Regions from separate parts of the Marinobacter sp. GH_1 genome, predicted to be linked through region 2. Evidence: predicted binding sites of a transcription regulator. Region 2 holds the regulator's gene; each other region holds the start of a gene.
The links. The regulator sigma-54, encoded in region 2, starts transcription at its own class of promoters, with help from an activator protein. The targets are predictions, from matches to a motif close to ANTGGCATNNANNTTGCTNT.
Positions count from the first base shown of each region.

Region 1: a site for sigma-54 is predicted at 7,947-7,966, ahead of flgB (flagellar basal body rod protein FlgB). Genes of this name have one in related genera too.
Region 3: a site for sigma-54 is predicted at 7,346-7,365, ahead of ACNSOI_RS00830 (CmpA/NrtA family ABC transporter substrate-binding protein). Genes of this name have one in related genera too.

Region 1 is NZ_CP184460.1:2,408,409-2,418,381, forward strand. Features, by position in the region: gene flgJ (flagellar assembly peptidoglycan hydrolase FlgJ) at 1-870, opposite strand, end outside; gene ACNSOI_RS10955 (flagellar basal body P-ring protein FlgI) at 879-1,973, opposite strand; gene flgH (flagellar basal body L-ring protein FlgH) at 1,970-2,671, opposite strand; gene flgG (flagellar basal-body rod protein FlgG) at 2,675-3,463, opposite strand; gene ACNSOI_RS10970 (flagellar basal body rod protein FlgF) at 3,542-4,294, opposite strand; gene ACNSOI_RS10975 (flagellar hook protein FlgE) at 4,368-6,269, opposite strand; gene ACNSOI_RS10980 (flagellar hook assembly protein FlgD) at 6,298-6,975, opposite strand; gene flgC (flagellar basal body rod protein FlgC) at 6,993-7,445, opposite strand; gene flgB (flagellar basal body rod protein FlgB) at 7,478-7,876, opposite strand; gene ACNSOI_RS10995 (nitroreductase family protein) at 8,111-8,686, opposite strand; gene ACNSOI_RS11000 (adenylate/guanylate cyclase domain-containing protein) at 8,909-9,973, shown strand, end outside.
Region 2 is NZ_CP184460.1:2,927,313-2,937,285, forward strand. Features, by position in the region: gene ACNSOI_RS13295 (ABC transporter ATP-binding protein) at 1-305, opposite strand, end outside; gene ACNSOI_RS13300 (KpsF/GutQ family sugar-phosphate isomerase) at 523-1,512, shown strand; gene ACNSOI_RS13305 (KdsC family phosphatase) at 1,512-2,081, shown strand; gene lptC (LPS export ABC transporter periplasmic protein LptC) at 2,078-2,677, shown strand; gene lptA (lipopolysaccharide transport periplasmic protein LptA) at 2,661-3,197, shown strand; gene lptB (LPS export ABC transporter ATP-binding protein) at 3,205-3,930, shown strand; gene ACNSOI_RS13325 (RNA polymerase factor sigma-54) at 4,120-5,649, shown strand; gene hpf (ribosome hibernation promoting factor) at 5,725-6,027, shown strand; gene ptsN (PTS IIA-like nitrogen regulatory protein PtsN) at 6,126-6,593, shown strand; gene rapZ (RNase adapter RapZ) at 6,634-7,518, shown strand; gene ACNSOI_RS13345 (HPr family phosphocarrier protein) at 7,525-7,794, shown strand; gene mgtE (magnesium transporter) at 7,889-9,250, shown strand; gene yjgA (ribosome biogenesis factor YjgA) at 9,261-9,797, shown strand; gene ACNSOI_RS13360 (carbon-nitrogen hydrolase family protein) at 9,824-9,973, opposite strand, start outside.
Region 3 is NZ_CP184460.1:182,300-192,272, forward strand. Features, by position in the region: gene nirB (nitrite reductase large subunit NirB) at 1-852, opposite strand, end outside; gene ACNSOI_RS00810 (NAD(P)/FAD-dependent oxidoreductase) at 880-2,109, opposite strand; gene ACNSOI_RS00815 (nitrate regulatory protein) at 2,474-3,772, shown strand; gene ACNSOI_RS00820 (ABC transporter ATP-binding protein) at 3,823-4,701, opposite strand; gene ACNSOI_RS00825 (ABC transporter permease) at 4,854-5,846, opposite strand; gene ACNSOI_RS00830 (CmpA/NrtA family ABC transporter substrate-binding protein) at 5,858-7,222, opposite strand; gene ACNSOI_RS00835 (nitrate reductase) at 7,709-9,973, shown strand, end outside.

The sequences.
Region 1 (9,973 bases), 520 kb from region 2:
GACTTCAGGCTGGTCGGCTGACGACAGCACATCCCGGTACCGGGGGTTGCTGTGAAGGAAGTCCACGTAATCCCTGAAGCTCGCCTCGTAATCCGGGTAGGCCCGGAAATCGGCTCGCTCCTTCATGGGCACACCGCCACGAAACTCGGTGGTGGTGATGGTCACGGCGTCACCACCCCAACGGGTATCCGCCTTGATACCGAACAGATTGAAACTGGGCTGGTCGCCATCCCCTTTGATCATGTGGCGCCCCCAGCCGGTTTCCAGTGCCGCCTGGGCCACCATCAACCTGGGGTCGATGCCGCTTTCTTTACCGATGCGCTCGGCAAATGGCATCAACTCGGCTACAAAGTGTTCCGGTGAGTCAAAGGTCAATGGTAACTCTGCCGCCGTCACAGTTATCTCGGGCTGTTTCTGCTCCGCCGCCTGAGCCATTTCATCAATGGCCTTTAGCTGCTCCGGCAAGTTGCGGGATATCGCGGGCACACTGCGGTCATAGTCCGCCAGGGTGGCCTTGTGTCCCGCCAGCCGCTCGCCATTACTGGCCACGCCGGGTACATCGCGGCTCAGCTGCCTGACCAGCGCCTCAGCAAGACCTGTTCCACTGCCGCCAGACATGCTCAAACTGACCTGGCTGTCGAACATGTCCCGATAGAACTCGGATTCGTTGCTGTTGAGGTAGTTGCCCTCGGCAAAAGCTTCCCCGGCCTTACGCATGGATTTCAGCATTTCCGCCAGAAAAAGACTTTCGAACTGGCGCGCCACCTGCTCCAGGGCTGCCTGTTTATCCGACCTTGCCTGGCTCTTCAGGGCATTCAGGCCACTGAAGTCGGTGTAGATCTCGGCCTGTTTTACGCGATAGTCCTGCATGGCTACACCTAGATCACGATAAGCTCGGCACGCAGAGCGCCGGCCGTTTTCAGGGCTTCAAGCACCGCCATGACATCCCCGGGCGCTGCCCCCACCTGGTTAACGGCCTGGACAATCTCGTTAAGCGTGGTTGCAGGGCCAAACTGGAACATTCTGGCCGGGTCTTCCGTCACCGCAATCTGGGTGTTTTGCTGCAATGCAGTGTTACCCTGGGCAAACGGATTGGGCTGCACCACTTCCGGGTTTTCCTGAATGGTCACCGTCAGATTGCCGTGGGTGACCGCCGCCGGGCTGACCCGCACATTCTGGCCAACCACAATGGTGCCGGTGCGACTGTTGATCACCACCCTGGCCGCTTCTTCAGCCGGCTCCACTTCAATATTCTCAAGAATCGACAAGAAGCTGACCCGCTGAGACGGGTCCCGGGGCGCCCGCACGGAAATGGCTGTCGCATCGTGGGCATAGGCCATATCCGGCCCCAGCGTATCGTTAATGGCTTCCACTACCCGGCGGGCGGTGGTGAAGTCAGCCCGCATCAGGTTAAAGGTGATGGTGTCGCCCCGGGTAAACGGAGACTCGACTTCCCGCTCGATGGTGGCACCGTTGGGAATCCGGCCAACACTGGGCACGTTCACGGTGATCCGGGAACCGTCCTGCCCCTGGGCACCGAAGCCGCCTACCACAAGGCTGCCCTGGGCCATGGCATAGACCTGGCCATCAGCGCCTTTGAGCGGCGCCATCAACAACGTTCCGCCGCGCAGGCTGTCTGCGTTACCGATGGAAGACACGGTAATGTCCAGCTCCTGGCCGGCTTTGGCAAATGGCGGCAAAGTCGCGCTCACGGTAACCGCCGCCACGTTGGCAAGGTTCGGGTTAACGCCATCCGGCAAGGTGATGCCGAACTGGTTCATCATGTTGCGAAAGGTCTGATTGGTGAACGGCGCTTTATCGCCGGTACCGTCCAGACCCACTACCAGGCCGTAACCGATCAACTGGTTATTGCGAACACCTTTTACCTTGGCCAGATCCTTCAGGCGGTCAGCCATTACCGGCGATGCGCACACCGCCAGCAGCGTAAATACAGCAATCAATCGGCGCATCATAGCGGCCACCACTCACTGTTGAAGAACCGCGCCAGCCAGCCCATCTGGTTAGCCTGGTCGAAGTCACCGGTGCCGCCGTAGGCGAAGCGGGCATCCGCTACCCGGTTGGAGGCCACGGTGTTATCCGGCTTGATATCCTCCGGGCGAACCATACCGGTCAGACGAATGTATTCGTCGCCGTTGGTCAGCGACAGCCACTTTTCGCCACGAACGCGCAGGACTCCGTTGGGCAGAACCTCCGTGACGGTGACGGTTATGCTGCCAGCCAGACTGTTACTCTGGTCCGCCTCGGCAGAGCCGTTGAAATCCCGCTCAAAATTCGCCCTGGCATTCAGGCCGATGTTGGCTTTACCAAAGATGCTCGGCTCCGGAATGTTCAGTTCCTGGTCTTTGGTGATACTGGTTTCGGCGCTCTTGCTGGCACGGGTTGATTCCTGCAGGGTCACAGTCAACACATCACCGATGTTCAGGGCCTTGGTGTCACCGTACAGGTTGTAGTTACGGGCCGGCTGAAAGATAGCGCCAGAATCCGGATCGCGCTGCATCATGGCCTGAGCTCGAATCGGTGCGAACGCTGGATCATCTGGCATCGCCCTCGGGCGGCTCATCGCCGTGCAGCCCTGCAGAACAATCAGCACACCCACCAGTGCCAGGGTGGCGAACCGTTCTTTCTTGAAGGTGTGATGAATGATGTTCATAACTTACCCGATGTTATTGGTAATGAACTGGAGCATCTGATCGGTGGTAGAGACCACCTTCGAGTTCATCTCATAGGCCCGCTGCGTGGTGATCATATTGACCAGCTCTTCCACCACTTCGACGTTGGATGACTCAATGGTTCCCTGCTCGATATTTCCCAGACCGGCCAGGCCTGGCTCGCCCTCTGCCGGGTCGCCACTGGCGTTGGTTTCCTTGAACAGGTTGTTACCAATGGCCTGTAGCCCCTGAGGGTTGATGAAGTCCACCAGGGTGATCTGGCCAAGGTTGATCGGCGCGGCCTGGTCATCGGTCACCACGGTAACAGTGCCATCCTTACCAATGGTGATGTTGGTCGCGTCTTCCGGCACATTGATGTTGGGTTCCAGCGGGTAGCCATCCGGCGTGACCACATCGCCATCGGCATTCAACTGGAACTGGCCATCCCGGGTATAGGCAATCTGGCCATCCGGCAGCTCAATCTGGAAGAAGCCCCGGCCATTCACGGCCAGATCCAGCGGCTGATCGGTAATCTGCAGGTTGCCCTGGCTGAACTGCTTGGCAGTGCCAACCACCCTCACCCCGGTACCCAGTTGCAGGCCGGATGGCAGTTCTGTGTTCTCGGTACTCAGACCACCGGGCTGCCGGTTGATCTGGTACAGGAGATCCTGGAATACTGCCCGGTCACGCTTGAAGCCGGTAGTGTTCACGTTAGCCAGGTTGTTTGAGATGGTGGACATGTTGGTGTCCTGTGCGCTCAACCCGGTTTTGCTGACCCAAAGTGCTGGATGCATTGCTCTACTCCTTACCCGCCGGCGGCAGCGGCGATTCTTTGCCGCTTGTGGCCAGTGGATGATCTGTTCTCAGTGTTATCAAAGGTTCTGCAACAGTCGTGCCGCAGCTTCGGAATTCTCGTTGGCCGTGGACATTACCTTCACCTGCATCTCGTACTGACGGGATAACTGCAGGTTGGCAATCATTTCTTCCACAGCATTCACGTTGGAACTTTCCAGAAAACCAGTGGCGACGCGCATAGCGGCATCCGGCGGCTCCGGGCCATCCAGGGCCTGATCCGGCTTACGGCGGATGAATCCATCCAGCCCCTTCTCAAGGGCATTGGCGGGCGGGTTCACCAGCTTCAGGCGATCCACTTCCACCAACTGATCCGGCGGGCCTCCCACTGGCACAATAGAAATGGTGCCGTCTGCCCCCACCTGCAGGTTGTCAAAGGGCGGCAGCGCCACAGGGCCGCCATTGCCCAGCACCAGCTCACCGCTGGCGAGGCGAACCAGGCCGTTTACATCCACCTGGAGGCTGCCGCTGCGGGTAAACACTTCTTCACCCAGATCGTTCTGTACCGCCAGCCAGCCATCGCCCTCTACGGCAACATCCAGCTTGCGACCGGTGTCCATCAGGGCGCCGGCGGACAAATCGGTACCGGGGCGCTCGGTCATGGCGTAGGCGCGGGTGGGGTGGTGTTCACCAAACACAGGCATACTGCGGGCCTGGGCAAAATCCTTTTTGAAGCCGGTGGTGTTCACGTTTGCCAGGTTATTGGCATGGGCACGCTGGGCCAGCATGTTCTGCTTGGCGCCAGACATTCCAATATAAAGGGCTTTGTCCATGGGCAAACTCCTGCCGGAATTTTGACTGTTTCCAGTCATCCTGCAGGAGTCATGCCATGTTTATGGAAGGGCGTTACCGGAGGTTGATGATGGTCTGGGTGACCGCATCAGAGGTTTCAATGGTCTTGGCGTTAGCCTGGTAATTGCGCTGGGCAATGATCAGGTTCACCAGCTCTGCGGAGAGGTCCACATTGGACTCTTCCACCGAGCTCGCCTTGATGGAACCCAAGGTACCGGTGTCCGGCGCACCGATAATCGGCTGGCCGGATTCAAAGGTTTCCACCCAGGTAGTCTCACCCACCGGCGACAGCCCGTTGGTGTTGTTGAATGAGGCCAATGCTACCTGCCCCAGGGATTTGGATTGCCCGTTGGTATATCGTGCAAAGATCACACCCTGGTCAGACACGTCCAGGCCGGACAAACGGCCGGTGCTGTAGCCGTTCTGGCGCTGGTCATTGACACCAAACGCAGCGCCATATTGGGTGGTGTTCCCAAGATCTACAACAAAGGCGGACGTCGTTGGCGGCTCCGGAATGGGAGTAACCACTTCTTCGCCCGGCAATGGTGGGCCGTCTGCACCATTCGGCTCTCCGTTCGGGTCCTTCGGAACCCAGTCGGTAACCACAATCTCACCGTTCGGGTCACCGTTGATGGACTGCAAGGTGCCGTCTTCGTTGAAGCGCGCAGTGTAAGGAGAAGTATCTGTACCGGCCACCAGCTCACCATCAATCTGAAGGTAGACCGACCATTCACTGACACCCACGCCGTTACCCGGTGAAGGGTTCTTGACGAAGAACTGGGTCAGTTCGTGTGAATTACCCAGGCTGTCAAAAATGGTGGTTGAGGTGGCGTGGTTGTAGGTTCTCTGATCCAGGGGATTGAAGGAATTGGTAATCCGCAAGTCGCCACCGGCGAAGGCATCGGCAATCTCGCTGCTCGCACCAGCCGGAATAATGTCCTGAACCGTGCGATCAGACTGAATGTTCAGATCGCCCTGGAACACCTCAAGAGGCTGGTTTACCCCGGCATCGGTGCTGGCAAAACTGATACCTACATCAGAGCCACGGTTGTCAATAATCCGGATGTCGCTTCCACCATCAACCAGGGAGGCAGACAGGCTAGTGGCGCTCGACGCGTTGATGGAGTCCACCAGCCCCTGCAATGAACTGACCCCGCTGAGCGAGATAGGCACATTCTGGCCATCCAGTTCTATCCGGAATTCGGTATCGCCCGCCGCTAATGCATTTTCCAGATCAGTGATCGAGAATTCCTGGCCCAGGGTGACCGCCGTGGTGGCAGAGGCAGACAGACCACGCTGCTGGTTGATGATGCCCGCCGCATCCCGTGCGGAGGTGCCAGCGGGAATAGTGATGTCTGGCGAGTTGGTGCCATCCGAGTAGGCAACACGGAACACATCATCTACGGTGATATCCCCCATAGACACCGTCTGGAAATCCACCACTCGGCTCTCCAGCACAGATTGGCGGGAATCCAGGTTCAGATCGGATCGCAGATTGGTGGTGCGGCGTGGCGCCAGGTTATCCGTTTCAATCTGCAGATCACCCCGAATACCGGACAGGTTGCCGTCGTTATCTGCAGTAAAACCCTGAACCCGCATGTTCTGGTTATTGGTCACAAAACCGTCTTTATCGATACCAAACTGGCCAGCCCGAGAGTAGCGAATCTCGCCATTGTTATTCAGGATAAAGAAACCATCACCACTGATGGCCATGTCCAGGCCGTTATCGGTAAAGCTGATGTTGCCCTGGCCAAAGGACTGCTTGACGTCCTGAACACGCACACCATCACCGATCGGGTTAGTGCCGCCACTCAGAAAGCCGCTGGCGTACAAATCACCGAACTGTACCTTGCTGCCCTTGAAGCCTACCGTGCTGGCGTTGGCAATGTTGTTGCCGGTGACATCCAGATCGACCGAGGCTGCCCGAAGGCCGCTCAAACCTGTGTTAAATGCCATGACTTATACCTCCTGGTCTGACACCGGATCAGTTAATTTGTTTGACGTCGGACAGGGCAATGGAACCCATACCGGCAAGATTGAGGGTAATGGAACCACCCTTACCCAGGGACACACTGTCCACATTGGCGCTAACCATGGTGCCGAGTTGTTCAGGACCGGACGGATAAGAGCCCTGCGCGACAATCTGGTACGGTCCAGGCGGCAAAGGATTGCCGTTGCCGTCCTCGCCATCCCAGCGGAACGACACCACGCCGGCCTGGCTGCTGCCCATATCAATCTGGCGCACCAGCTCACCGCTCTGGTTCATCACTGACAAGCGCAGCCCACCCGTAGATGCTGGTACCTCGATGGTGCCGGTGATCTCGCCATCATTACCCAGAATACCCACGCTTGATGGGGCAAGAACGGTCTTGCCAACCATTGCAGACGCTTGTAAGGCCTGACTGGAGCGGAACTGTCCGGCCACATCCTCAACGGTACCAGACAGGTTCTGCATTTCCTCCAGGGAGCTGAACTGCGCCAGCTGGGAGATAAAGTCTCCGTTATCCTGGGGTTCCAGCGGGTTCTGGTTTTTAAGCTGGGCAAGCATCAGTTCCATGAAAGCGTCTTTGCCAAGCTCACTGCCACCACGGGCCTTGTCGTCCTGATTGATCCGATACTGGCCCAGTACTTCTGAGGCCGAAGCCGAATTCACTGCACTCATGACTCACTCCTCACTATTTACTGCTGACCCAGCGTCAGGATTCGTTGCATCATGGACTTGGCAGTGTTCATGACGTCCACATTCATCTGGAAACTGCGGGAGGAAGACATCATATCTGCCATTTCCTCAACCACATTCACATTCGGGTAGAACACGTAACCGTCTTCATTGGCAGCGGGATGGTTGGGCTCGTAGCGCATCTGCAACTCTGCATCGCTCTCCAGGATTCCCTCAACCCGTACACCGGCACCGGGGCCGTCGTCCAGGCTGGTGCCGAAGCCCTGCTTTTGATCCGGGTTCAGCATGGCCTGCTGAATAGCGGCGAAGACTGGTTTGCGTGCCCTGTAGGCATTCTCGGTGCTGGAACTGGCAGTCTCGGCGTTCGCAATGTTGGAAGCCGTGGTATTCAGCCGCAGGGATTGTGCGGTCATGCCGGAACCGGCGATGTCAAAAATGTTGCCCAGTGACATGGCAATCTCCTCAAATCGTAAATGACTGCGGCTTACTCACCCTTCAGGGCTTTGGTCAATCCGGAAAACTTGCTGCTCAGAAACTGGAAGCTGGCCTGGTAGTCCATGGCATTACGCATGAAGCGGCTCTGCTCTTCCTGGGCATCCACGGTATTACCATCGACAGACGGCTGGTGCGGATTGCGGTAAAGCAACTCGCCGTCACTGCCGGGGCTGGAGGTGTCCATGTGGCCTTGGTGAGTGGTCGCCATTTGCAGACCACTGACCGACTCCTGGGCTTTCTGCATCATCGCCCTGAAATCGATATCCCGTGCCTTGTAGCCCGGGGTATCGGCATTGGCCAGGTTGTTGGCGAGTACTTCCGCACGCTGCACCCGGGCCTGAAGTGCGTGCTCGTGAATACCCAATGCCTTATCAAATGTAATTGCCATGACTGCCTCCGGAATTCTGCACCGGCACCGCTTGAACGGCGGCTTGCCGGATTTGCGTTCTGGAAGAGTCAAAGCAAAGGTGGTGCCAGTTTTCGAGAGTGCTTGGGCGCCAGGGCTTCTGGCGGGATGCGATCAGATTTTGAGCGGCAACGGAGAAGGGTTCAGAGCAAAGGCGGCAAACCATTTCCCTTGGCGGTTAAACGGATTGCCGCTATCAAAACATCAGCGGGAAGCTCACCAACTTTCCTGGCGCCCGGGCCCACGCCAGACCTTTACAAAATCCCCGGTAGCCGGGCGTGGCACTGAAGGTTTCTCAACCGACACCGTACCGGTATACAGGAAGCCGACGACCGTTTCCCCGGGCTCTAAACCCAACCCTTCAAGCACATCGGGATGGTAGGCCACACCCCCGGTACGCCACATCACGCCAAAACCAGCATCCTGCAGGGCAAGGCCGAGAAAGCTCATGCCCGATGCGGCAGACATAAGCTGTTCGACCTCCGGCACTTTCGGGTGGGATTTGGGCGTTGCGATTCCTACGATCACCATCGGTGCCCGCAGCGGCGCCCGCCGGGCTTTCTCGATTTCCTGCTCACTGGCGCTATCAGGACATGCCTTGGCGAACAGGTCTCCCAGGGCCTGCCGGGCATCCCCTTCCACCACAAGATAGCGCCATGGCCTCAGTAAGGCATGGTCCGGTGCCCTGGCGGCACACTGAAGGGCCACATCAACTATACTCCGCGGCGGTGCCGGGTCTTCTAATCGGGGTTCGGATGCTCTTTCGAGTAAAAATCGGGTTACAGACGTCATACTGGCTCACAGTCAAGATGGCTGTATCTGTTGCCCTAAGGGCAAAGATGCCTCAGCGAATTGTGGGTTATACGTAATACTGTTAACCTTTAGTAGTAACTACACATAGAAAAATAACCACCAACAACGATAACGTGTTCGGCGGCATACAATGAGTGACCAACAAGCTTTTCGCAACTGCAGGGCCCTGTATTCCTGCCACCGGGAAGACTCGGTTCTGACATGATGAGCGCACAGGCCGATTTGCGCAATGTCGCCAGCAGCGCGGGTAAACTCGCTTCCGCGGACATCCACGACCACACCGTGGCCATTCCGCCCATGCCGGATTATAACGGCCGAATCATCGCCTACACCGCAACGGCCGCGATTATTGTCGCCGGAATCCTCCAGGGCGTGTTTCAGCAATGGTTGCTGTGGTTTGTGGCCGGCGCACTTACCTGGCCGCACATCGCCCATTTGCTGACCAGGCGTACGTTTCTTCGCCGCTCACCACGAATCCGGCAGAAGATGCTGTTTCTCGACTGCGTTATTGGTGGCACCTTCATCGGACTTATCGGCCTGATTGCCATTCCCTCGGTGTCCATATTGTTAATGCTGATGTTCAGCTGCCTGATTGTGGGCGGTATCCGCCAGTGGCTGTTCGGCACCGTACTCATGCTCGCCTCACTTGCGGCGTCTGCAGCTACCTTTGGCGTTGCCGACAGCCTGCAATCGCCGCTGCTGACCAGCATCTTGGCCCTGGCCTCTACCGGCGTCTATATCTGCGTAACCGCCTACTACTCCCACCAACAGGCCCGCACACTGTTGTTGGCAAAAACCCAGATCCAGAACCAGCGTGAACAGTCTATCGCGCTCTCCCACAAGCTATCCAAATACCTGTCGCCGCAGGTCTGGCAATCCATCTTTACCGGCGAGCGTGACGTTCGGCTGGAAACCCAGCGCAAAAAACTGGCCGTGTTCTTCTCCGACATCAAGGGCTTCACCGAACTGTCTGAGGAAATGGAACCCGAAGCCCTGACCGAACTGCTCAATCACTACTTCAATGAAATGTCGGAAGTCGCTCTCCGATACGGTGGCACCATCGACAAATTCGTCGGCGATTCCATCATGATCTTCTTTGGCGACCCTACCAGCCGTGGCCAACGGGAAGACGCCTTTGCTTGTGTGTCCATGGCCATCGACATGCGCAAGCATATGAAGATCATGCGCCAGAAATGGCGGAGCCAGGGCATCAAAACCCCGCTTGAGATCCGTATGGGTATCAGCACCGGATACACCACCGTCGGC
Region 2 (9,973 bases):
TCGTAAACACTCAGGTCGGTGAACAGGGCGCCACTCTGAAAAAGCATGCCCATCTTTTCCCGCAGCACGTACAATTCCTTGCGCTTGAGCTTTGGCACCTCACGGCCTGCCACCACCACCTGACCGGAGTCGGGACGCAGCTGGCCGCCAATCAGTCGCAACAGCGTGGTCTTACCGGTGCCACTAGGGCCCATGATCGCGGTGATCCGCCCCTTCGGAATATCCAGCGAGACACCATCGAATATGCGCCGGCCGGAGCGGGAAAACACCACGTCGTTAAGGCTTATGTATGCAGATGACGCCATAATCCATCCTGATTAAAGAGCGCCTACATTATGACATGCGCCGCTTCAGCTCAATGAAAAGCCGGTTAAAGCTACGTAAAATGTCTTGATGGCAATGATCAGTTTCCCTGAACGTTGGCTGCCACGCGTCTCAACAATGATATACTCACGATTCAGTCGCCCGATCACCGACGTTTGGCCGGGCAAACCAGACCGACCGAGCAGACTATCCGCCGAGATGACAGATTCACACGCTCCAGACACCCCCGACTACCGCTCCTCAGCAGTTCGAGCCATCCGCATCGAGCGGGAAGCTATCGAAGCCCTGGAAGGCCGTATCAACGGCGACTTCACCAGAGCCTGCGACGTTATCATGGCCTGCAAAGGCCGGGTAGTGGTCACCGGCATGGGTAAATCCGGCCATATCGGCAACAAGATTGCAGCCACATTGGCAAGCACCGGCACGCCCGCCTTTTTTGTTCACCCGGGTGAAGCCAGCCACGGCGATATGGGCATGATCACCCCGCAAGATGTGGTGGTTGCCATCTCCAACAGCGGCAGCACCAGCGAGGTGGTGACCATTCTGCCGCTGATCAAACGCATGGGGGCACCGCTGATCAGCATGACCGGCAACCCGAACTCTGTGCTGGCTCAGGAAGCGGTCGCCAATCTGGATGTCAGCGTTGCCCTGGAGGCCTGCCCGCTTGGCCTGGCACCCACATCCAGCACCACAGCAACCCTGGTCATGGGCGATGCGTTGGCCGTAGCCCTGCTGGAAGCCCGAGGCTTCAGTGCCGAAGACTTTGCCTTCTCTCACCCGGGCGGCAGTCTGGGACGGCGCTTGCTGCTGCGGGTTTCTGACATCATGCATACCGGCGACCAGATTCCCAAAGTTCTTGAAACTACCACCCTCAGCGGCGCCCTGCTGGAGATCAGCCGTAAAGGGCTGGGCATGACCACCATCGTCGACGCCCAGGGGCATCTGACCGGCATATTTACCGATGGCGACCTGCGCCGGACCCTGGACAAATCCGTCGACGTTCACACCACTCCGATCCGGGACGTCATGACCCGCCACGGCAAAACCATTCAGGCTGACCACCTGGCGGCCGAGGCACTGAACATCATGGAAGAGATGAAGATCAATGCCCTGCCCGTCACCGACGACGACGGCAACCTGGTTGGCGCCATCAATATGCATGACCTGCTGCGTGCGGGGGTGATTTAATGAGTGACTTCGCACCGCCTATGCACACCGGCTGGGACGACACGCTCAAGGCAAAAGCCGCCAGAATTCGCCTGATCGCCCTGGACGTAGACGGCATCATGAGCGACGGCCGGTTGTATTTCAGCGCTGCCGGCGACGAACTCAAAGCGTTCAATATACTGGACGGTCTGGGTCTGAAACAGTTGATGATGGCTGGAATTACCGTGGCAGTCATTACCGGGCGCAGGTCACCACTGACAGAAAAACGGATGACCGACCTCGGCATCCCGCACCTGATGCAGGGCCGGGAAGACAAGAAAGTTGCGTTACAGGAACTGGTTGCAGGCATGGATATCGCTCCGGACCAGATTGCCTATATGGGCGATGATCTGCCTGATCTGCCCGCCCTGACATTCGCCGGCCTGGGCATCAGCGTGCCCAACGGCTACTGGCTGGTGCGCCAGCATGCCGACTATTGCACCCAGGCCCTGGGCGGTCACGGCGCCGTGCGTGAAACCTGTGACCTGATACTCTGGGCGCAGAACCGGCTGGAAACAACTTTGGCCCCCTATCTGGGCGAGCCGTCATGATTCCGGAGGTGCTGTCAAACATCGCCCGCAAACCCTTGGCGAGAACCCTGGCACTGGCGGTCACGGCTCTCGCCACTGTCTTCCTGATGTGGCAGAACGAGGAAGGTGACAGTGTGCGGGGCGATGCCGCAGAACTCAGGGGCCCGTCGGAACCCGACAGTTTTATCATCGAGGGCCGCTACACAACCTGGGACGAACACGGCAACCTTAAGATGTCGATATCCAGCCCCCGAATTGAGCAGTTTGAAGACACCAACTACGCCACCATGAATGCTCCAAGGGCCAGGATTTTCAGCGAACAGGCTACCCCACCATGGATAATCGAAGCGGATGAAGGTAGCCTCCGCCAAGACGATGATCAGGTGACCTTGACGGGCAACGTCGTCGTACTCCGGCAAACCGGCGACTCTGAAGCCACCCTGAAAACCGACTCACTGACCCTGGATAACCGCCAGGGCACGGTATACACCGATCAACCGGTCACCATTACCGAACCGTTCGGCGTTACCCAGGCCAATGGCATGAAAGCCTGGATAAACGAACGCATACTGGAACTCAACTCCCGGGTGGAAGGGCAATATGAAACCATCAGGTAAGCGCACATACCGACTGCCGGTCATACTGGCCGCACTGATGCTGGCCAGCCCGGCAACCGCGTTTGATCTGGATTCCGACACCCCCATCAAGGTCAGCGCTGATTCCGCCCGCCTGGACGATACCGAAGGGACCGCCATCTACACCGGCGACGTTGAACTGGTTCAGGGGGCCACCCAGCTGAACGCAGAACGGGTGGTACTGTATCGAAGCCCCGAAGGTCTCAGCCGGATTGAGGCAAGCGGCGAACCCGCCCGATATCGCCAGCCGGCACGGGAAGGTGAAGCCATGACAGACGCCCGGGCGCGGACCATCACCTGGTCAGCGGCGGAAAACCGGCTGACGTTCGAGCGCCAGGCAGTGATTGAACAGGGCAACAATGTGTTCCGGGGCGACGTCATCCAATACGACACCGTGCGCAGGGTGGTCACTGCAGAAGGCGGCACGCCTTCGGAAGAGAGCTCTGGCCGGGTGGAAATGGTGATTCAGCCTCGCGGCTCCAGCAACCCCTCAGACGAATAGGTTACTGATGGCAGTTCTCAGGGCCAGCAACCTGGCAAAAAGCTACAAACAGAAAAAAGTGGTTCTCGATGTGTCTCTGGAAATCCGGTCCGGAGAAATCGTAGGCCTGCTCGGCCCCAACGGCGCCGGGAAAACTACCTGTTTTTACATGATTGTCGGGCTTGTACCCTCCGACCGCGGCCGAATCACCATTGACAGCCAGGACATCACACCCCTGCCCATGCATGGCCGAGCACGCAAAGGGATCGGCTACCTGCCCCAGGAAGCCTCGGTATTCCGTAAACTGACCGTGCGCGACAACATCATGGCCATACTGGAAACCCGAAAAGGCATGAAACGGCCTGAGCGGGAAGCCAAACTTGAGGAACTGCTCGAGGAATTTCACATCACCCATATCCGGGACAGCTTGGGTATGGCGCTGTCCGGTGGTGAACGGCGGCGCGTCGAAATCGCCAGAGCGCTGGCCATGGAACCTGCGTTTATTCTGCTGGATGAGCCCTTCGCCGGGGTAGACCCCATCTCGGTCAGCGACATCAAACACATCATCCGGCATTTGCGGGACAAGGGCATTGGCGTACTGATCACAGATCACAACGTGCGGGAAACCCTCGATATTTGTGAAAACGCCTACATTGTCTCCGGCGGACACATCATCGCCTCCGGCAATGCTGAAGCCATCCTGGCCAATCAGCAGGTCAAGGAAGTCTACCTGGGTGATGAGTTCCACCTGTAAGCGGAAGAAAACCCCTCGACGACCGAGGTCTGATTGTTTTGATGATCTGTAGCAAGTAAACTCGGCAAAGAACTTGCTTATACTGACAACAGTGAGCGGCAAGTAACCAGCGTATAACAATTTTTTTGCCTGACAGCAGGCAACGTCACTACCGGGACACCCTTGATTTATGGATCTTGAGCCATGGTTATGAAAGCCTCATTACAGCTTAAGATGGGCCAGAGTCTGACCATGACGCCCCAGCTGCAACAGGCCATTCGCCTGCTTCAGCTTTCCACCCTCGACCTCCAGCAGGAAATCCAGCAGGCACTGGAATCCAACCCCATGCTGGAAACCTCCGAGGATGACGATCAGTCTGACACCCCCGATACGGATGCCGACACCCGGGACGAACATAAAGACCGGGATTCCGACCACGATGAACCGGCCACCGAGGCTGCCTCTGACTGGGATGAAAACGAAAATGGCCCGGACTGGGCTTCTGAAAACGACATTCCGGATAACATCCCCGACGACCTGCCCGTAGACACCGCCTGGGACGATATCTACCAGTCTGCACCGGCGCCAGCCAGCAAAGGGGACGACGAGAACGAGTCGGATTTCGAAACCCGCAATTCACCGGCCGAGACCCTCCAGGACCACCTGGAATGGCAGCTCAACCTGACCCCCATGAGCGAGCGTGACCAGGCAATCGCCCACGCCCTGATGGACGCTGTAGACGAGCGCGGTTACCTGACCTCACCAATTGAGGAAATCCATTCCGGCCTGCAGGACGAAACCGAAGAAGACCCCCTTGAACTGGACGAGGTAGAAGCGGTCCTGCACCGGCTACAACACTTCGACCCGCCGGGCGTGTTCGCCCGGGACCTGCAGGAATGCCTGCTGATTCAGCTCAACCAGTTGCCGCCAGATACCCCCTGGCTTCGACAGGCACGCCTGGTGGTTACCCAGTTCCTGCACCTGCTGGGCAACCGGGATTACGCGCAACTGCTGCGCCGCAGCAGACTCAAAGAAGATCAGTTGCGCGAGGTTCTGGCCCTGATTACCAGCCTCAACCCTCGCCCGGGTGACGTGGTGGACCGAGCGGAGCCGGATTACGTGATACCAGACGTCATCGTCCGAAAACACGAGGGCCGGTGGCGTGTTGAGCTCAACCCGGAGATCGCCCCGAGAATTCGGGTCAACGCCAGCTATGCATCGCTGATCCGTCGCGCCGATAGCAGTGCTGATAACACCTACCTGCGGGATCAACTGCAGGAGGCCAAGTGGTTCATTAAAAGCCTGCAAAGCCGCAATGAAACGCTACTGAAAGTCGCCACCCGGATTGTTGAGCACCAACAGGGTTTCCTGGACCAGGGGGAGGAAGCGATGAAGCCGCTGATCCTCTCGGATATCGCCCAGGCCGTGGAAATGCACGAATCCACCATTTCACGGGTCACCACGCAAAAGTATATGCACACACCCCGCGGCATTTTCGAGCTGAAGTACTTTTTCTCCAGCCACGTCAGTACCGCTGAGGGCGGAGAATGTTCCTCCACTGCTATTCGTGCGATGATCAAGAAACTGATTTCAGAAGAAACTCCGAAAAAGCCGTTGAGCGATAGCAAGATTGCAGCCATGCTTGGAGATCAGGGCATCAATGTGGCCCGGCGCACCGTTGCCAAATACCGGGAGGCCATGCACATCCCTCCTTCAAACGAGCGCAAACGACTGGTTTAATGTTTTTGCCGGTGCACGAAGCACCGGACACGCAGCCCGGTGGCAACACCGGCATGATGACAACAGGAGACGCCTATGCAACTCAACATTTCAGGCCATCACGTAGAACTGACCCCTGCATTGAAGGATTACGTCAACACCAAGTTCGAGAAGCTGGAGCGTCACTTTGACCACATCAGTAACTGTCAGGTGACGCTGGAAGTTGAGAAGGTACGTCAGATGGCTGAAGCCACCCTGCATGTCATCGGTGGCGATATCCATGCAAAGGCAGAGAGTGAGGATATGTACGCCGCGATTGATTCGCTGGTGGACAAGCTGGACCGCCAGATCCTCAAGCACAAAGAAAAGAATGTAGACCGGATGCACGGCAACGGCTGAGCGCGCTCATAGCGCCACCGTACCGGGTGTTTCAATGATACGAGCTGCGGCGGGGCATACCGGCCGCAGCCTTTTTTTTACGGAATCACAGTCGATCCATGAGCGATACATCCCTGACCATCGACAACATTCTGGCTCCCGAACTGACGCTGTGCAGGGTGCCAGCCTCCAGTAAAAAGCGGGTACTGGAAACCATCGCAGAGCATATTCATCATCAGGATGAAATCCTCAGCGACACCGAGATTTTCAGCAATCTGGTTTCTCGCGAGCGGCTTGGCAGCACCGGTATCGGCCAGGGTATTGCCATACCCCATTGCCGGCTGGAGGGGCTGGACCGTGTGATCGGCGTGCTGATGACACTGGAAGAGAGCATCGACTTCGATGCTATCGACAATCAGCCGGTCGACCTGGTGTTTGCCTTGATCGTGCCCAAAGAAGCCACCAGTGAACATCTGGAGTTGCTAAGCCAGTTGGCCGAGAAATTCAACGACAACGGGTTCTGTGAACAGCTTCGCCAGTGCCAGGATGCAGCATCCCTTTACCAGCGCATGACCGCGGCATCCTGATAAGCAGTAGCACCAACAGAAGCAGGCAGGAGCGTCCATCATGAAACTGATCATCGTCAGTGGCCGATCCGGGTCCGGTAAGAGTACCGCGTTGCATGTGCTCGAAGATCTGGGTTTTTATTGCATTGACAACCTTCCCATCGGACTGCTGTTCCCGCTGACCCGGGAAGCGGCACAACAGGAAGCGCCGGGGCGGCTCCGGAAAATGGCCGTCAGCATCGACGCCCGCAACCTGTCTGCCGAACTGGCCAACTTCGAACAGATCTATCGCCAGCTTCGCGATGCGGGAGTCGTTGTCGAGATTATCTTTCTGGATGCCGATGAACAGTCCCTGCTGCAGCGGTTCCACGCCACACGCCGAAAGCACCCGCTGAGCGATGACCGTACCTCCCTCCGAGAAGCCATCACCAACGAAAAGGCACTGTTGGAACCGCTGTCAAAACTGGCAGACCTTTACATCAACACCACCGGCATGTCGATGTATGAACTGCGCGACATGGTCAAACAGCGAGTGGTCGGTCGCAAGGATCAGGAGCTTGCACTGCTGTTCCAGTCATTCGGTTTCAAGCATGGCGTACCGGTCGATTCCGATTACGTTTTCGATGTGCGCTGCCTGCCCAATCCATACTGGGATACCAGCCTGCGCAAATACGTCGGTACCGATCAGCCGGTTATCGAGTTTCTCGAGCGGGAACCTCTCACCGGGCAAATGGTGGACGACCTGATCCGCTTCCTGGATACCTGGCTACCCTCGTTCGCCGACAGCAACCGCAGCTACATGACCATTTCTATTGGCTGTACCGGTGGCCAGCACCGTTCCGTCTATGTCTGCGAGCAACTGGGCCAGCACTTCCGCACCCGATACAACAACGTGCAGGTTCGTCATACTGAACTTCCCCACCTCCAGGCCCGAGGGGAGATCTGATCCAACATGATCTGCCGCCCCGTCACCATCATCAATAAACTGGGCTTGCATGCCCGCGCCACCGCCAAGCTTGTGGCCACCGCCTCCGGCTTTGACAGCCAGGTACGAATCCGCGGCAAGGGCCGGGACGTGGATGCCAAGAACATCATGCAGGTGATGATGCTGGCTGCCAGCCAGGGTACTGATATTGAACTGGTCGCCGACGGCCCTGATGAGCAGGAAGCCATCGAGGCACTCGTAGAACTGATCGGTGATTATTTCGGCGAGGGGGGTTGAGCACACCCTGGTTCGTCATTCACCTACAATCCTTTCTCACCTGACGGCGCTAACTCCGCTATAATGCGACAGTTTTCTGATTGCAGGTGGTTCCATGACCGATATTCTGGAAAAAAGTCAGGCCCGCCAGCGCCTTCGCTCCCTCAGTGAGGCCCTGGACAGTGGTGCGCTCAAACAGGTTGCCCGCATCCTCAATGGCGGCCTGAGCCCCAGCGATATCGCACACCTGCTGGAATCTTCCCCTCCCCGCCAACGCGCCCTGCTGTGGAACCTGGTCGATAAACAACTGGAAGGGGAAGTACTCCAATATCTCGGTGACGACATCCGGGCCTACTTCCTGAGCCAGCTGAACGCCCAGGAACTTGCAGATATCATTGAGGATTTTGAATCCGACGACCTGGCCGACCTGCTCCAGCAGCTGCCAGACACGGTGATCCAGGAGGTCCTGGACACCATGGACGAGCAAGACCGGCAGCGGGTAGAGGAAGTACTCTCCTACCCCGAGGACACTGCCGGCGGCCTGATGAATACGGACACCATTACGGTGCGCCCGGATATCAGTATTGACGTGGTACTGCGGTACCTGCGCCGCCACCGCAACCTTCCCCCCATGACCGACAGCCTGATTGTAGTCAGCCGGCGGGACGAATTCATTGGCATGCTGCCCATCACCCGAATGCTGGTGTCCAACCCCGCATCCACGGTTCGTGAGGTGATGGACACTGACATCGAGCCGATTCCGGTGACACTGTCCGACACCAAGGTCGCCACCCTCTTCGAGCGCTACGACCTGATTTCTGCTCCGGTGGTGGGTGACGACAACAAGCTCCTGGGCCGGATCACCATCGATGACGTGGTCGACGTTATCCGGGAAGATGCGGATCACTCGCTGATGAGTATGGCCGGTCTGGACGAAGACGAAGACACGTTCGCACCAGTGCTCAAAACCACGCGGCGGCGGGCGGTGTGGCTTGGCATTAATCTGATTACCGCGTTCACCGCCTCCGCCGTTATCGGACTGTTTGAAGAAACCATCGCGAAAGTGGTAGCACTGGCAGTTCTGATGCCCATCGTAGCCAGTATGGGCGGCATCGCCGGTAGCCAGACTCTCACTCTGGTCATCCGCGGCATGGCGGTCGGGCAGATCAGCGGGGCAAATGTCGGTTGGCTATTGAATCGCGAGTTCCTGTCCAGCGTTCTCAATGGCTTGCTATGGGCGCTTGTTGTCGCTGTCGCTGCCATATTGTGGTTCCAGGACTGGCTGATCGGGGCAATTATCGCTGCAGCATTGATCATCAACCTGGTAGCCGCTGCCTTGGTGGGCACCGTGTTACCGCTGTTCCTGAAGTCCCGAAACATAGACCCTGCCTTGGCTGGCAGCGTCATCCTGACAACCGTTACCGACGTTGTCGGTTTCATGGCCTTTCTGGGACTGGCCACGATTTTCTACGCTTGAGGAGCCAACCATGAGTCAATCCGACAACCACCCGCACCACGAGGAGCTCGAGGAAGATTTCGGCCCGAGCAAATCCCAGATCAAGCGGGAAATGCATGCGCTCCAGGACCTGGGTAAACAGATGCTGGATCTCAATGACGAGCAATTGGCGTCACTGGACATCAGCGACACCCTGAAGGCTGCCATCGTGGAATCACGGCGCATTAATCAGCGCGAAGCACGCCGCAGACATTTGCAATACATTGGCAAGATCATCCGCCAGGAGGATGACCCGGAGGCACTGGCTCGTGCCATTGGTGCATTCAATGCCGGCAGTGAGGAGCACACCCGCCGGCATCACCTGGCCGAGCGCTGGCGCGACAGGATGATCTCCGAAGGCGACAAGGTGGTGGGGGAGTTTATCGATTATTGCCCGGCGGCAGACGTGCAGCACCTGCGCAACCTGGTTCGCAATGCCCGCAAGGAAGTGGAGAAACAGAAAAACACCGGCCAGGCCCGTAAACTGTTCCGGGCCCTCCGGGAGTGGATTGATGACGCAGAGCAGTAAAGCAAACGGCTAACCGGAGCTCTACGTTAAAGGCGGCGGTGCTCCCAGACCGGCATTCTGGCCCGAACCTGGTTCAGTTTTTCCATGTCCAGGTCTGCCACAACCAGGCCAGGGCCCTCATCCAGTTCCGTCACCACCCTGCCCCAGGGGTCACAGATCAAACTGTGGCCATAAGT
Region 3 (9,973 bases), 1.6 Mb from region 2:
GTTCCAGAGCGCGCATTCGCCGATGGCGTGGATGTGCGGGTCGGACGTGGTGCATTGGTTGTTGATCACAATCCCGCCGCGTTCGCCCAGTTCAAGGCCGCAGGCCCGAGCCAGGGTATCCTGGGGGCGGATGCCGGCGGAGAACACAATCAGGTCGGTTTCCAGATGGCTCTCATCCGAGAAATTCATCCGTAGCCGCGCGGCGCTGCCCGGCACAATGGCGGTGGTGGCTTTCTCAGTGTGCACCTGCACACCAAGGTCTTCAATTTTCTGGCGTAACAGGGCGCCGCCCTGATCGTCCAGCTGAACCGGCATCAGGCGCGGAGCAAACTCCACCACGTGGGCCTGTAAGCCGAGGCTTTTCAGCGCGTTTGCCGCTTCCAGCCCCAGCAGACCGCCGCCGACCACCACGCCGGTCTTCGCCTTCTGGGCGCTGGCCTGAATGGCGTCCAGGTCATCCAGGGTGCGGTATACAAAGCAGCCTTCCTGATCGTTACCTTCAATGGGCGGGACAAACGGGTAAGAGCCGGTGGCCAGCACCAGCTGATCGTAGGGGTACTCGCCCTTGGGTGTGGTGACCATCCGGGCGTCCCGATCAATGCCGGTCACCGGCTCATTCAGGTGCAGATCAATGCCCTGGTCGGCATACCAGTCCGCGGTGCCCATGGCCAGGTCAGCATGGCTTGAGCCGCTGAAATACTCCGACAGGTGCACCCGGTCGTAGGCCAGTTGCTTTTCTTCGCCGAAAACGACGATGTTATAGGCGTCGGCGGCCGGAGACTGGCTGAACTGTTCCAGGAAGTGATGGCCAACCATGCCGTTACCGATCACGATCAGGGTCTGTTTGCTCATAGTCTTGTCCTCTCTCATGGCAGCGGATCAGGCCGCTGCGTCGCAATAGGGTTTGCCGAAAGCGATGGTGTCCCGGTAGCGGGATATATCCGTGCCTGAACGAATCAACTCGCTGTACCAGGGGGCGCTGCTGGTGTCGCCGAGCAGAATGGCGCCGGTCAGGCGGTTGTGTTCCACCAGCAGTTGGCCGTAGACCGCTTGGGCGTAGTCCTGCCACTCAATGGTTTCGGTGTGCGGGCCCGGAGTGATCGGCCCGCAGGAAAAAATGGGGAGGTCGCTGATTTTCAGGCGTGTGGCGATTTCTCCCGGTGTGAAACCCGGGTTTCCGGACACCTGGCAGAGATGCCGGGCCAACACGGCCGCCTGTTCGTAGCCGGGCTCCACGAGGCCAAACGTGTGTTCCTGAAACTGGCAGCATTCACCGAGGGCGTGGATATGAGGATTGGAAGTGGTCATCTGCGAATCCACCTGTACGCCCCGGTTGCAGGCCAGGCCGGCTGCTTCAGCCAGTGCTTTGTTCGGATGAATACCGGTTGCCAGCACCACCAGGTCCGTCGCCAGCACGGTGCCGTCGCTGAGTTGTACCGCCTGGACCTGGTTTTTGCCCAGCAGCGCTGTCGGCTCTGTACCGGTCAGAACGGTGAGGCCCCGTTGCTGTAACTGGTGCTTCAGTAATTCGCCGGCAGCTGGATTGAGCTGTCGGTTCAGCAGGTGACCGCTGCGATGCAGAACCGTGACGTCCATGCCCCGGGCCCTGAGCCCCTCGGCCGCTTCCAGGCCAAGAAAACCGCCGCCGATGACGACCGCACGGCGATGTGTCTGCGCCCGGTGAATCAGGGTGCGGGTATCGGTCAGATCCCGGAAGGTCATCACGCCATCCAGATCCTCACCGGGCAGGCCAAGACGTGAAGGACTGGCGCCAGTGGCCAACACAAGGGTGTGGTAAGCCAGCGTGCGCCCGCTGGCGGTCGTCACCCGGCGCTGATGCGGTTCGATGGCCGTGACCGGCTCACGGTTATAGATCTCGATTTTGTGCTGGCGGAACCAGGACCGGGGTTTCAGTTCCAGCTCTGACTCCCGGACCTGATTCGCCAGCAAGGACGACAGCTGGATTCGGTTATAGGCAGCGAAAGGCTCGCCGTTGAACACCACAATGCGGCTGAACGGGTGCCCTGTGGCCACCAGTTGCTCCAGCAATCGCTGCGCAACCATGCCATGGCCGCAGATCACCAGCGCAGGGGTCTGTGTGTGTTCCATAGGTGCGCTCCCTTACTCAACGAATTGCCGAAAACCAAACGAAAAAAGCCGGAGCATCATGCTCTCCGAAGAGAACAGATGGTCCGGCACCAATGCCAACAACAATGATCTGATGGTCCGGCCTGATTCCATGGCCGGGACAGTCGTCCTTGATTAGGACATAGCGATCTCCATGCCAACTTTTTAACTCCATTTAATTCAGTTGCTTAGATGATATCGCGGCTCTATTGCACCCGTGCCGGGCAGAAAAGATGCCCCGGGATGGGGCGAAACGCACGAAGATGATGCCGGTGGTTCTGGCCTGTTAATTGCTGCAGTCCAGTCAGACAGGAACCCGCTGTGTACCGATACCAGGAGTTGCACCATGAACAGCAAACGCCAGACCAATACGGCCGCGACGGCCACAGCCGCAGACTTTCTGATGGCCTCCCGGCAGTGCGAAATCCGCAACCTGGAGTACTTTCTGCAGATGGGCCGGCTGGTGCAGAGCGTGGGTAACCTGGTGCACGGACTGCAACGGGAGCGGGGAGCTACCAACCTGTATCTGGGGTCCGGTTGCCAGCGTTTCGCCCGGGAGCGTTCGGTTATCCTGAAAGAGAACGACCAACTGGCTGTCATCTTCCGTAAGGCGCTGACCGACATACAGGAAGACCTGACTACCCATCCGGTCAGCAGCCCGCTGCTGGGTCATATTGCCAGTGCCCTTCATAGCCTCGATCAGCTGGCCGAGTTCAGGCAGAAAGTGGTCGGGCAGGAAGCCAGCGTGGTGGATGCTACGGACTGGTTTTGCGACACCATCCATCAGCTGATTACGGTGGTTTTTGAAGCCGCCGAAACCGTTGCTGAACCCTCCATTGCCGGCCTGCTGGTGGCCATGGTGCACGTGATGAATGGAAAGGAATACTGTGGCCAGGAGCGGGCGGCAGGCTCAGCGGGATTCTCCAGTGGCCACTTCGAAAACGCACTGTCACGGCGCATGATGCACCTGGTTGAAGCGCAGGAACGGTGTTTCGAGGTATTTGTTGCCTTTGCCAGCGAAGACAGCCTGGCTCTCTGGCAGGCCCTGCGGTCTCACCCGCGGGAACTGGAAATAGAGCGGATGCGCCAGAAGGCGGTGTCGGTCGGACCCTATAAATCCCTGGACAGGGAAATGGCCGATCGCTGGTTTAACCTGATGACCGACCGTATGGATGATCTCAAGAAAATCGAAGATTCCGTGGAAAACGCCTTCCACCACCGTTGCGTGGAACGCTACACCGAGGCGCGCCACTCCCTGGCTCACCAGGAAACTCTGCTGGCCTCGCTGGAACAACGGAACGCCTCGACAATGCCGGTATTGGTGGTCTGCGATAATGGAGTAGATGCGAGTACGGCAGATGCCTGGGCCGGTGACGGTGTCGGGCAACAGTCAGGCAGATCCATCTTTGATCTGGTTCAGGAGCAAACCCGCCGCCTGCGCCAGATGTCTGAAGAACTGCAAAGTGCAAAAGAAGCTCTGGAAGACCGACGCACCCAGGAAAAGGCCGTGTTGCTACTGATGGAACATCGTGACATCAGCAACGACGAAGCCCACCGATTGCTGCGAAAGCTGGCCATGGATCAGGGCAAGCGATTACCCGATGTGGCCCGGGCCCTGGTCTCCATGGCCGGCGTTCTGGGCTGACACCATCCCTGATGGCACCGGGGGCAAAGTAGCCCCGGTGCCGTGCAGTCTCAGGCAGACGCCGGCTGTTTCTCCTTCTCCACCTTTGCACTCTCCCCACCCTGCGTGGAGGCACTGGCGGCCCGCCGGCTGCTCAGGGATTCCAGCTTGCGCTGTTTCTCGTACAGGAACGACAGCACCTCCTGCCGGTAATGCACATATTTGGCGTCATCCGCCAACGCCACCCGATTACGCGGCCGAGGCAAATCAATGTGCAGATCTTCCCCCACCGTCGCCGCCGGCCCGTTGGTCATCATGATGATGCGGTCCGACAACAGCACCGCCTCGTCTACATCGTGGGTGATCATGATCACCGTATTGTTCAGCTCCTGCTGAATCTCCATCAGCGAATCCTGCAGATGTGCCCGGGTCAACGCATCCAGGGCCCCGAAGGGCTCATCCATCAGCAGCACGCTCGGTTTCATCGCCAACGCCCGGGCAATCCCCACCCGCTGCGCCATGCCCCCGGAAATCTCCCCCGGCCGTTTATTGGCGGCATGGGCCATATTCACCAGCTCCAGGTTATGGGTAATCCAGTCCCGGCGCTCCTTACGGTTCATCGACTTGCGAAACACCTGCCGAACAGCCAGCTCCACATTCTCATACACCGTCAGCCAAGGCATCAGCGCATGATTCTGAAACACCACCGCCCGCTCCGGCCCCGGTGAGTTCACCTCATGCCCGTTCAACACACAGCCACCCTTGGAGGCCTGCAACAAGCCGGCGACAATGTTCAGCACCGTCGATTTACCACAGCCGGAGTGGCCGATAAGCGAAACAAACTCCCCTTTCTGGATCTTCAGGTTCACGTTGTCCAGGGCAACGAACGGCCCTTTCGGCGTATCAAACGCCATCTCAACACCGGTAAGTTCTAAATGTGTTTTACTCATGGAAATCACCTCAAAAGCAAGCGGAGCGCCGGGTGGGTTACGCCTCCCGAAACCCTCAAAAACATGGATGTTTTTGCGGAGCGTACATGGATGTACTCGCCGCGTGTTTCGGGAGGCGTAACCCACCCGGTGCGGCATGCTCCCAAGTTTGATCACTCGTTCCAGGCCACCTTCTTCTGAATCAACAGCATCACCCGATCCAGCAAAAACCCGATAAACCCGATGGCCAGCACCGCCACCATGATCCGGCTCAACGACTGACTGCTGCCATTCTGAAACTCATCCCAGACAAACTTGCCAAGCCCGGGACTCTGCGCCAGCATCTCCGCCGCAATCAGCACCATCCAGGCAATACCCAAAGACACCCGCAACCCGGTAAAAATCATCGGTACCGACGACGGCAGCACCACCTTGCGAACGTGGGTCCAGAACGACAGCTTCAGCACCTTCGACACGTTCAGCAGGTCCGGATTCACCGCGGCCACGCCCACGCTGGTATTGATCAGCGTGGGCCACAGGCTGCAAAGGGTGACCGTGATCATCGACGTCAGAAACGACTTCTGGAACATCGGGTCATCGCTGACGTACGTGGCTGACACCACCATGGTGACCAGTGGCAGCCAGGCCAGGGGCGACACCGGCTTGAAGATCTGGATCAGCGGATTGACCGCCGCCTGAAAATACCGGTTAAGACCGAACACAATTCCCAGGGGCACCGCAATCAGCGTGGCCAGGGCAAATCCTGACAACACCGTGACCAGGCTGGTACCGATCTGATCGATAAAGGTGGGTGCGCCCGGGTAAGACCGGATTCGTACCTCCGCCTCCGGGTTGTCGGCCAGAATCCTGGCATTACGCTGCTCCTGCATGGCGATGAACTGGCTGGCGCGTTCCCGCTGGTTGGCGTGTTCTTGCCAGAGTTGTCCCGCCTGCTCCCAGACCTGAGCTGGCCCCGGAAATGCGCCAAGGGACGTCTGCACCTGGGGTGCTGCCAGATGCCAGAATCCCAGAAACACCAGAATTCCGATCAAGGGCAGCAAGGCCTGTTTGCCAGCCGCCAACAATTCATTTGGGCTCAGCCGGGCGAGCAGGTTGCGGCTCCTGGCGGCCATCGACTGGCCAATCCTTATGCTTAATGTGCTCATGTTGTGCCCCCTTACGGTGTCTCGGTGCCTTTCAGCCCGATATCAAAACGGTCTATGTAAGCGTTCGGTTCACGGGGTGTGAAAGGCACGCCGTCAATCAGCTGGCCCTGGAAGGGGCGTTCAAAGTTCTCAGCGTCAAAGTCAGGGAAGTCACTGGCGTTCATCACACCATCATCGATCAGTGACTGCGCGGCCTGAGCATACAGATCACCCCGGTATACCCTGGCTGCGGTCTGCATGTACCAGTCATCTGGCTTGGCGTCCGGAATCTGGCCCCACCGGCGCATCTGGGTCAGATACCAGATTGCATCAGAGGGATAGGGGTAAGTGGCGTGATAGCGGAAGAACACGTTGAAGTCCGGAACCTCCCGCACATCCCCTTTCTCGTATTCGAACGTGCCGGTCATGGAGTTAGCGATCACGTCTTTGTCTGCGCCCACGTAGCTGGAGCGGGAAAGGAGCTCTACTGCTTCCTGGCGGTTTGCGTTGTCGTTTTCATCCAGCCAGTAAGCCGCGCGGATCAGTGCCCGCAACAACCGCAGGTGGGTATTGGGATGCTTCTCTGCCCAGGTCTCGGTCACGCCAAAGACTTTCTCAGGGTTGTTTGGCCAGATCTCATAATCGGTGATGACCGGCACCCCGATGCCCTTGAACACCGCCTGCTGATTCCAGGGTTCGCCCACGCAGTAGCCCTGAATGGTGCCAGCTTCCATGGTGGCTGGCATTTGCGGCGGCGGGGTAACGGACAGATGAACATCGGCCTGCAAGGTGCCACTGGTATCACCCCGTTGTGGGGCGTAGAAGCCGGGATTCAGGCCGCCGGCGGCCAGCCAGTAGCGGAGTTCGTAGTTGTGGGTGGACACCGGGAACACCATGCCCATCCGGAACCGCTCGCCTTTGCTCAGGGATTGCTCCACCGCCGGTTTCAGCGCGCTCGCGGAGATCGGGTGGGCGGGTTTGTCGCCATCCATGTCCAGGTGGGGCTTCATGGTTTCCCATACCGCGTTGGACACGGTAATCGCGTTGCCGTTGAGGTCCATGCTGAAGGCGGTAATGATGTTGGCCTGAGTGCCATAGCCAATGGACGCGCCCAAAGGCTGGCCGGCCAGCATGTGGGCACCGTCCAGCTCGCCGGTGATCACCCGGTCCAGCAGCACTTTCCAGTTGGCCTGGGCTTCCAGTTCCACGAACAGGCCTTCGTCCAGGAAGTAGCCCTGTTCCCAGGCAACCGCCAGTGGCGCCATATCGGTGAGTTTGATGAAGCCCAGTTTCAGGTCTGGTTTCTCGGCCGGCCCGATGCTCGCCTGGGCCAGCGTGCTCAGCCCAATCAGTGCGCCTGTGAGCAAGCCTCTGAGTTGATGACGGCGTGTGTTCATGCTGTTACCTCTCTGTGTCTCTCTTTTCTGGCGCACAAAAAAAACGCCCACCCTCCGTTTCCGGAGAGCAGGCGCCAATGCCTTAGAACGAGAGATGTGATGTCTTGATGGTTCGCTGTTACCTCAGCATAAGCCGTGCCATTTTTTAATATTCATAGTTTTCAAAGGCTTGATATTCCCTTCCGTGTTGAGTGAGGAAAACGCCAATCGAGCCCGGTCTGTTTTTGGTGCAACCTGAGCGATTTCGCACCAATGTGAAACCTCAAGGCAGAAGTGTATCCCGGCCTGCCGGAGCCGATGGATCTGCTGAACAAGGCCGTAGCCCGGGCGTTGCCACAAGGCCGGCCGGGCAAGTGCTGTTTTGGCAATCGCTGGCCCCGTTATTGCTTTCCATAAAACAGACAATTTTGGCAAAGAAGCCCGCCCCGGCTCTGGAAACAGACCCCGGATGGCGGGCTTTTTTATGGGTAAAGCAGAGGATTGATCATGAAAAACCGCCGAACCACTCCCGGAAGTACCGCCACCACCTGCCCTTATTGCGGTGTGGGCTGTGGTGTTCTGGCGAAACCTGACGCCGTTCAGGGCGATCTTGGCCACCCGGCCAATAATGGTCGCCTTTGTGTCAAAGGCTCTGCGTTACATGAGACCGTGACCGGACACGACCGTTTGCTGGCCCCCCGTGTGGCAGGGCATACCGTTGAGTGGTCGGAAGCCATTGACCGGGTAGCTGAAGCCATTCGTGTTTCGGTCAGAGACCATGGCCCGGAGTCTGTGGCTTTTTACCTGTCTGGGCAGCTGCTCACAGAGGACTATTACATTGCCAACAAGCTGGCCAAGGGCTTTATTGGCACCCCGCACGTGGATACCAATTCCCGGTTGTGCATGTCGTCTGCCGTGGCAGCCCACAAGAGGGCGTTTGGTGAGGACTGCGTGCCCGGCTGTTATGAGGACCTCGAGCTGGCGGACTTGCTGGTGCTGGCGGGCAGTAATGCCGCCTGGACGCATCCGGTACTTTATCAGCGGATAAAAGCGTCCCACCGGCCCGGGCGCAAAGTGGTAGCCATTGACCCAAGGCAAACCGCAACCACAGAGATGGCTGACCTGCACCTGCAACTGCGGCCGGGAACCGACACCCTGCTGTTCAATGGCTTGCTGGTTTGGCTGCATGACCACGGAGCCCTGGCCACACAGTACCTGGAACAGCATTGCAATGGATTCGAGGAGACTCTGAGTGTGGCCCGCGCCTGTGCGCCTTCGATACTGGCGGTCGCCCGCGGATGTGACCTTCGGGCTGCGGATGTGGAACGCTTCTATCGGTGGTTTGCCGAGACCGATCGGACAGTCACCGCCTTTTCCCAGGGCATCAATCAGTCGGTGGCTGGCACCGACAAAGCCAACGCTATTATCAACTGCCACCTGGCCACAGGGCGCGTTGGCCGGCCCGGTGCCAGTCCGTTTTCACTCACCGGTCAACCCAACGCCATGGGTGGGCGGGAAGTGGGCGGTCTGGCCAACACCCTGGCGGCCCATATGGATTACGACACGCCCGGCGCGGTGCAACGGGTTGCCGACTTCTGGCACAGTGAAAAATTGGCAGCGGGACCGGGCTATAAGGCGGTGGATCTGTTTGAAGCCGTTCATCGGGGCGACATCCGGGTGCTCTGGGTGATGGGCACCAATCCTGCGGTCAGCCTGCCCGACAACGCCCGGGTCAGGGAGGCCCTGGCGCGATGCGAGACCCTTATAGTCTCAGACTGCGTGGCCCAGACCGATACCACGGCGTTTGCCGATATCCTGTTGCCTGCTGCCGGTTGGGGCGAGAAGGACGGTACCGTGACCAACTCGGAACGGTGCATTTCACGCCAGCGTCGATTTTTGCCAGTGCCAGAGGGTGTCCGGCCGGATTGGCGAATCATCCGGGATATCGCCCAGGCGCTCGGTTATGGTCACGCCTTTGACTACCAGGAGCCTGCGGAGATTTTCAGAGAACACGCGGCACTGTCCGGTTACGGTAACGGCGGTGAGAGAGTGTTTGATATTTCCGCCCTGGCCAAGCTGAGTTCCACGGAATATGACCGGCTTCAACCCGTGCAGTGGCCGCTTACCGGGGGCAATCCCGGTGCCTGGCTGCAGACCCGCCGGCTGTTCTCCGATGGTCGCTTTCCCACGCCCGATGGTCGCGCCCGCCTGGTACCGGTTTCGAACCTGCCGCCCGGACAGCAGCCCGATGCCCGGCATCCCCTGATCGTGAATACCGGTCGTATTCGGGACCAGTGGCACACCATGACGCGCACGGCACTGGCGCCCAGACTGTTTGCCCATCGCAGTGAGCCCTTTATCGAGGTTCACCCGAAGGACATCGCCACCTTTGGTTTGATTGAAGGTGCACTGGCCACGCTGACAGGGCATGCCCGAAAGGGGTTCACCGGCCGGGTCCGGGCCAGCCCGGCACAGAGACCCGGAGAGGTATTCGTTCCAATTCACTGGAATCGGCAGTTTGCATCCTCAGCCCTGGCCTCCGACCTGATCGCCCCCGTCGTCGACCCGATTTCAGGGCAACCGGAAGCCAAATTTGGCGTAGCCTCCCTTCGGCCACTAATCACTCGATGGCAAGCCCGGCTGATGCTGCCCGCGGCCGGGGGCACCGCATTGGACGCCACGTCACTGGACTACTGGAGCCACCAGGCACTGCCTCATAGCCGGTCCTGGTGGCTGGCCGGTCGCCGGTCAATGGACTGGCGTGAATGGGCC